Mesorhizobium japonicum MAFF 303099: one gene and its partner. The protein of the gene in region 1 interacts with the protein of each later gene in a pairwise test. Links are inferred from orthologs where the notes say so. Each region holds a gene or a part of one and is shown in the gene's direction. Other genes may lie near its edges.

What was found. Proteins that work in one complex are often made in the same cells at the same time.
Region 2: the proteins of recO (region 1) and MAFF_RS04125 interact in binary tests that used the Escherichia coli proteins (3 or more experiments, as listed by UniProt). The link is inferred for Mesorhizobium japonicum MAFF 303099 from one-to-one orthologs.

What each region holds. Positions count from the first base shown.
Region 1 is NC_002678.2:6,430,883-6,433,896, forward strand. Bases 16-2,956 are described here. They hold recO (DNA repair protein RecO), read left to right. Parts: upstream 16-1,075; coding sequence 1,076-1,837; downstream 1,838-2,956. Other genes in these bases: MAFF_RS31625 (porin), read left to right, coding at 16-941. Outside these bases: more of MAFF_RS31625, read left to right, coding at 1-15. UniProt on the Escherichia coli protein: Involved in DNA repair and RecF pathway recombination.
Region 2 is NC_002678.2:583,455-586,489, reverse strand. What follows is about bases 74-3,035. They hold MAFF_RS04125 (single-stranded DNA-binding protein), read left to right. Parts: upstream 74-1,276; coding sequence 1,277-1,795; downstream 1,796-3,035. Other genes in these bases: MAFF_RS04115 (MarC family protein), read right to left, coding at 2,366-2,995; MAFF_RS04120 (OsmC family protein), read left to right, coding at 1,912-2,337; MAFF_RS04130 (ArsR/SmtB family transcription factor), read right to left, coding at 736-1,050; MAFF_RS04135 (SRPBCC family protein), read right to left, coding at 245-721; MAFF_RS04140 (ATP-dependent Clp protease proteolytic subunit), read right to left, coding at 74-222. In the rest of the region: more of MAFF_RS04140, read right to left, coding at 1-73. UniProt on the Escherichia coli protein: Plays an important role in DNA replication, recombination and repair. Binds to ssDNA and to an array of partner proteins to recruit them to their sites of action during DNA metabolism. Acts as a sliding platform that migrates on DNA via reptation.

The sequences.
Region 1 (3,014 bases):
GTACGTTCGATGGCGTCAATAACGTCGCGGATCACAAGGACGGCGGTACCAACGACACCTGGTACAAGAACATGCGTTTCACGCTGCGGACCTATACCGGCCAAGAGACCGAGCTCGGCACGTTGAAGACCTTTACCGAGACCCGCTGGCAGTTCGGCAACAAGTCGGGCGACTATGACGGAAGCGCCTCCACCGACTGGCAGGGTGTCAACAAGGGGACTACCCTCAATTTCGCCTGGATCCAGCTCGGTGGCCTACGCGTCGGTAAGGATGAAACCGTATACGACCAGTTCATCGGCTATGCCGGCAATGTTATCCAGGACACGATCATCCCGTACGGCATCAAGGATACCAACGTCGTCAGCTACTACTTCGACGCTGGCAGCGGCTTCTCGGGCGTCGTCTCGCTCGAAGAAGGCACCGGCGCCAACACGATCGACAGCTATGTTCCGCATGTCGTCGGCGGCTTGAAGTACAAGGCCGACTGGGGTGCGATCACCGGCGTCGTCGCCTATGACAGCAACTATGAAGAAGTGGCCGGCAAGGTTCGGTTGGACGTCAACGTCACCAAGGAACTGTCGCTGTTCGTGATGGGCGGCTACGGCACCGACGACAATCTCAAGGACCCCAGCAATTTCGTCAACGCTCATGGCCGTAGCCAATACAAGCCGTGGGGCGGCAATTGGGCTGTCTGGGGCGGTGGTACCTACAAGTTCAACGACAAGACGGCGTTCAACGTCCAGGCATCTGCCGACGACGACAAGAATTACGCTCTTGCGGCGAACGTCGCTTACACCATCGTTCCCGGCTTCACGATCACGACCGAAGTCGACTGGGATCACTACGGCAACTACGGCAACCCCTCGCTCTACGGCAACTGGACCAAGGCCAACAAGAAGGACAGCGTCGGCGGTATCGTCCGCTTCCAGCGCAACTTCTAACCGCTCGACTGACCTTACCAGGCCGCCCGCAGCATCTTGCTGCGGGCGGTTTTTTTATGCGTTGGTGCAAGAGCCGGCCCAGGCGCCAGGCCCATACCTTGATTTCGCCATCCAACCGGTGAAAAGCTCCGGAAATGGAATGGCGCGACGAGGGAATCATTCTCGGCACCCGCAAGCATGGCGAAACCAGCGCCATCCTCGAGGTGATGACCCGCGCGCATGGCCGCCATCTCGGTCTTGTGCGCGGCGGCCGTTCGCGCAAGCAGCAGCCCGTTCTCCAGCCAGGCAATCGCGTCGATCTGTTGTGGCGGGCGCGCCTTGACGAGCATCTCGGCACGTTCCAGGCCGAGGCCATCGAGATGAATGCCGCCCGGCTGATGGACAGCGCCGTCGCCGTCTACGGCCTGCAGACCATGGCCGCGCATTTGCGCCTCTTGCCCGAGCGTGACGCGCATGGCGGCCTTTACGAAGCGCTTTCCGTGATGATCGTCCATCTCGACGATGCCGATGCCGCCGGCGAACTGGTGGCGCGCTTCGAACTTCTGATCCTTGATGAACTTGGCTTCGGCCTCGACCTCAGCCAGTGCGCCGCCACCGGCACAAGGCAGGATCTGGCCTATGTCTCGCCGAAGTCGGGCCGCGCGGTGTCGCGCGAGGCCGGCGCGCCGTGGCGTGACAAGATGCTGGCGCTGCCGGCCTTTCTGCAGCGCGGTTCCGGCCTGCGCGCCGATCCTGCGGCGGTCGAGGACGCCTTCCGGCTGACCGGGTTTTTCTTCACGCGCCACGTCTATGAGCCGCGTGCCATCGAACAGCCCGATGCCCGCGCCGGCTTTCTCGCCGCCTTGCGCAAGCATCACGCGACGCGCAAGGCCATTGCCGGAGACAATGCCGCATGAGAGAGGTCGAACGTTATCCGGACCTGGTTCGTCGCGCGGCGGCAAGGTCTTGGCTTTCGGCACCGAGACATGTTCGATATTTCCAGCCGCAAATCTGGCGGCACGTTGAGTTTTCCAGCCGTTTAGCCGCCGCATTTGGATGTCAGTGAAATGAAACGTCAGTGAAAACTGGCCTGGTTTGGGGGAACCGCCATGTTTGAAAGCCTGATCGGCCTTGTCGCCATCATCGCCTTGTTCGTCATTATTTCGCGTCAGCAGAGCCGCATCGGTCTGATCGAACGCGAACTTGGCGCGCTGCGCAGTCTCGTCCTGTCGGGCGCCGTGCCGCCGGTGGCCAAGCCGGCAGAACAGATGGCGGCCGATGGCAAGGCCGAAGCGGCGCCGGTGCCCGCGGCCGCGGCCGATATTGCCTCGCCGGCGGTGAGCGAACCGGTCGTACAGGCGTCGGCTACAGAAACGGAAGCTCCGGCTGGCGAGGCTGTGTCCGGTCCCTGGTCCACGAGCGAGGCTCCGAAGGCAGCGGAACCTGCCGAGCCGGTTGCAGGGGCCAACCCCCCCGGCAAGCCGGATATTGAGACGGCACTCGGCACGCGCTGGGCGGTCTGGGTCGGCGGCATCGCGCTGGCGCTGGGTGGTCTGTTCCTGATCCGCTACACAATCGAAGCCGGCATCTTCGGCCCCGGCGTGCGGCTCACCATGGCGGCGGTGCTCGGGCTGGTGTTGGTCGCCGGCGGCGAGTTCATTCGCCGCACCGGCTTCAAGGTGCCCGTGCAAGGCGTTGCCGGCGCCTATATTCCGGCGATCCTGACGGCGGCAGGTGCCTTCATCCTGTTCGGCACCGTCTATGCCGCCCATGGCATTTACGGCTTCATCGGCCCGGCGCTTGCCTTCACGCTGCTCGGTGCCATTGGCGTGGCGACAATCGCGGCGGCCCTGGTCCATGGCCTAGCACTGGCCGGCATCGGCCTCGTCGGCGCCATGGTGACGCCGGTGCTGGTCGCCTCGCAGGCGCCCAATCCCTGGGCGTTGTTCGGCTACCTCGCCATCGTGCTCGCCACCACCGCTGTCATCGCCCGCATGCGCGACTGGAAAGCGCTGATGGCGGCGGCCTTTTTCGGCACCGGCATCTGGACTATCCTTTACATGACCGACGCGCCGGGCGTGAACCTCCCCGCCA
Region 2 (3,035 bases), 5.8 Mb from region 1 along the record:
CACGCCGCCCGGTGAGTTGATGTAGAGCGAGATCTCCTTGTCGGGATTGTCCGATTCCAGCGACAGGAGTTGCGCGCAGACCAGCGCCGAGACGTCGTCATTGATCTCGCCATTGATGAAGATAATGCGCTCGCGCAGCAGCCGCGAGAAAATGTCGAAGGCGCGTTCACCGCGGCTCGATTGCTCGATCACCATCGGCACCAGACTGGCAAGACCGCTCATTTTTCGTCTCCGATTTCCGTGTTCAGGCTGCGAGCAGCAAGGTGTTCGGTATGTTCGCGGCGACAGGCTTTGCGCGCCCGTGCAATCCAAGCGAAAGCCGGCAGCCGCCGCTAGCCATGGCGACGGCGGGCATTGCTTTCCCACCAAAACCGTCATGGACGATGCGCAGATGCGTGCCGCCGGAAACGGTGCGGGCGAGTGTGAAGGTGACGACACTGTCGAGTGGATCCTGGCGCGCGGCGTCGCCCGGCTGCTGCCGCCAAGAATAGCGCAGCAGACGCTCCGGCTCGGCGTCGAGGATTTCGCATTCGATGGCAGCTTCAGTCCCGGCGAAGGCAAAACGATTGCCGATTTCCGGCCTGATGTCGTTCGGCATCATCCAGGCGGCGAGCAGTTCCGGCACGGTCAGCGCCCGCCACACTTTTTCCGGCGGCTCGGCAAGGTCGTATTCGAACTCCAGCGCCTCCGGGGCGGCGTCGCCCTGGGTTTTGGCGTTCATCGATCCCAAATCCTTCATTGATCCATGTCCTTCAAAACTGTCTTCAGCCTTTCGATGCGCTCCGGCCAGAAGGTCCGGTAGCGTTCGATCCAGGAGAGCAAGGGGGCAAGCCCCTGCGGATCAGCACGATAGTAGGCGTTGCGTCCGGCCCGCCGTTCGACCACGAGGCCGGCGCCACGCAGCACCGCCAGATGCTGTGACACCGCAGGCTGCGACACCGTCAGGCCGCTGCGCAATTCCGACACGCTCATCTCAGCTGCGGCGAGGCGCTCGAAGACGGCGCGGCGTGTCGGGTCGGCCAGGGCGCGGAAAATCTCTGCTTCGATCATGACAAAAGCATAAGTCGATACTTATTGATTTGGCAAGCGCTGTTTTGAAACCCATATGATGGATTGGCGCATTATTGCCATTCCTTGACAATCAGCAGCAGTGCATATAGGAACGAAAAGGGAACAAAAACCTTGTGGGAAAAGCCAGCCTTAGCAGGCGGCAGGCGTGCGCAGCCTGTAAGGTGCTGCGACAAAAATTTGTTTCGGATGAGCGCGGAGAAAAATCATGGCGGGTAGCGTCAATAAGGTCATTCTGGTCGGCAATCTCGGCGCGGACCCTGAAATCCGCCGCCTGAACTCGGGCGAGCCGGTCGTCAACATCCGTATCGCCACGTCGGAAAGCTGGCGCGACAAGAATTCCGGCGAGCGCAAGGAAAAGACCGAGTGGCACAATGTCGTCATCTTCAATGAGGGCATCGCCAAGGTGGCCGAGCAGTATCTGAAGAAGGGCATGAAGGTCTATGTCGAGGGCCAGCTGCAGACGCGCAAATGGCAGGACCAGACCGGCGCGGACAAGTACACGACGGAAGTCGTGCTGCAGAGATTCCGCGGCGAACTGCAGATGCTCGACGGACGCCAGGGTGAGGGCGGCCAGGTCGGTGGTTATTCCGGCGGCGGCAGCAGCCGCGGTTCCGATTTCGGCCAATCCGGCCCGAACGAAAGCTTCAACCGTGGCGGCGGCGCTCCCAGGGGCGGCGGTGGCGGCGGTTCGTCGCGCGAACTGGACGATGAGATCCCGTTCTGATCGAAAGCAACACCAAACGGCTGACGTTGTGTGATCGATACGCCCCGAGGGTCCCGCATGGACTTTCGGGGTTTTGCATTGTTGATTTGGGATCAAAGGACTGAAAGGACAAAGCGGTGAAGGCACGGATAAAGTGGGTCGAAGAGCGCACCTTCATCGGCGAGTCCGGCAGCGGCCACAAGCTGGTGCTGGGAACGGCATCCGGCCCTGATGGCAAGACGCCAGGCCCGAGCCCGATGGAACTGGTGCTGATCGGCACCGGCGGCTGCTCGGCCTATGATGTCGTGCATATACTGGAAAAGGGTCGCGAGGCGGTCGAGGACTGCGTCGTCGAACTCGACGCCGACCGGGCCGAGACCGACCCAAAGGTGTTCACCCGCATCCATATGCATTTCATCGTCAAGGGCAGGGCGCTGTCGTCCGACAAGGTTCAGCGCGCGATCAATCTTTCGATTGAAAAATACTGCTCGGCCTCCGCAATGATGGCCAAGACGGCGACGATCACGCATGATTTCGAGGTGATCGATACGGCGGCGAAGTGAAGGGCAGTACGGCAGTAGGGACTGCCGTTCACCCCGCCATCAGCGCCTTGATGCCGTCGGCCACGAACTGCACGGCCAGCGCCGCCAAGATGACGCCGAGCAGGCGGGTCAGGATCGAGCGGCCGGTCTGGCCGAGGATGCGATCGATGCGTTCCGACAGCACGAACACCAGGTAGGTGATGGCGAGGCAGACGAAGATGATGCCGACAAGGGCTGCCTGCGCGGCAAAGCCCTGAAACGAGCCGGAAAGCAGCACGGTCGCTGAAATCGCACCGGGGCCGGCGATCAGCGGGATCGCCAGCGGGAAGGCGGCGATGTTGTGGATCATGTCCTTGGTAATGGCGACGTCTCCGATCTTCTCCTTGCGGTCCTGGCGCCGCTCGAAGACCATTTCGAAGGCGATGAAGAACAGCAGGAAACCGCCGGCAACCCGGAATGCCGGCAGCGTGATGCCGAACACCGACAGGATCGAGGCGCCGGCAACCGCGAACAACGCCATCACCAGGAAGCCGATGACCGAGGCGCGGACCGACACCTGCTGGCGCTCCTCGCGGTTCATGCCGCGGGTCACGGCGAGGAACAGCGGCGCCAGGCCGGGCGGATCGATGGTCACGAGAATGGTGACGAAGGCATTGAACAGGCTGTCGAAACTCGGCATCGCTGACCCTCCCACCGGGCCGAGCCCGCTCCGCATTGGT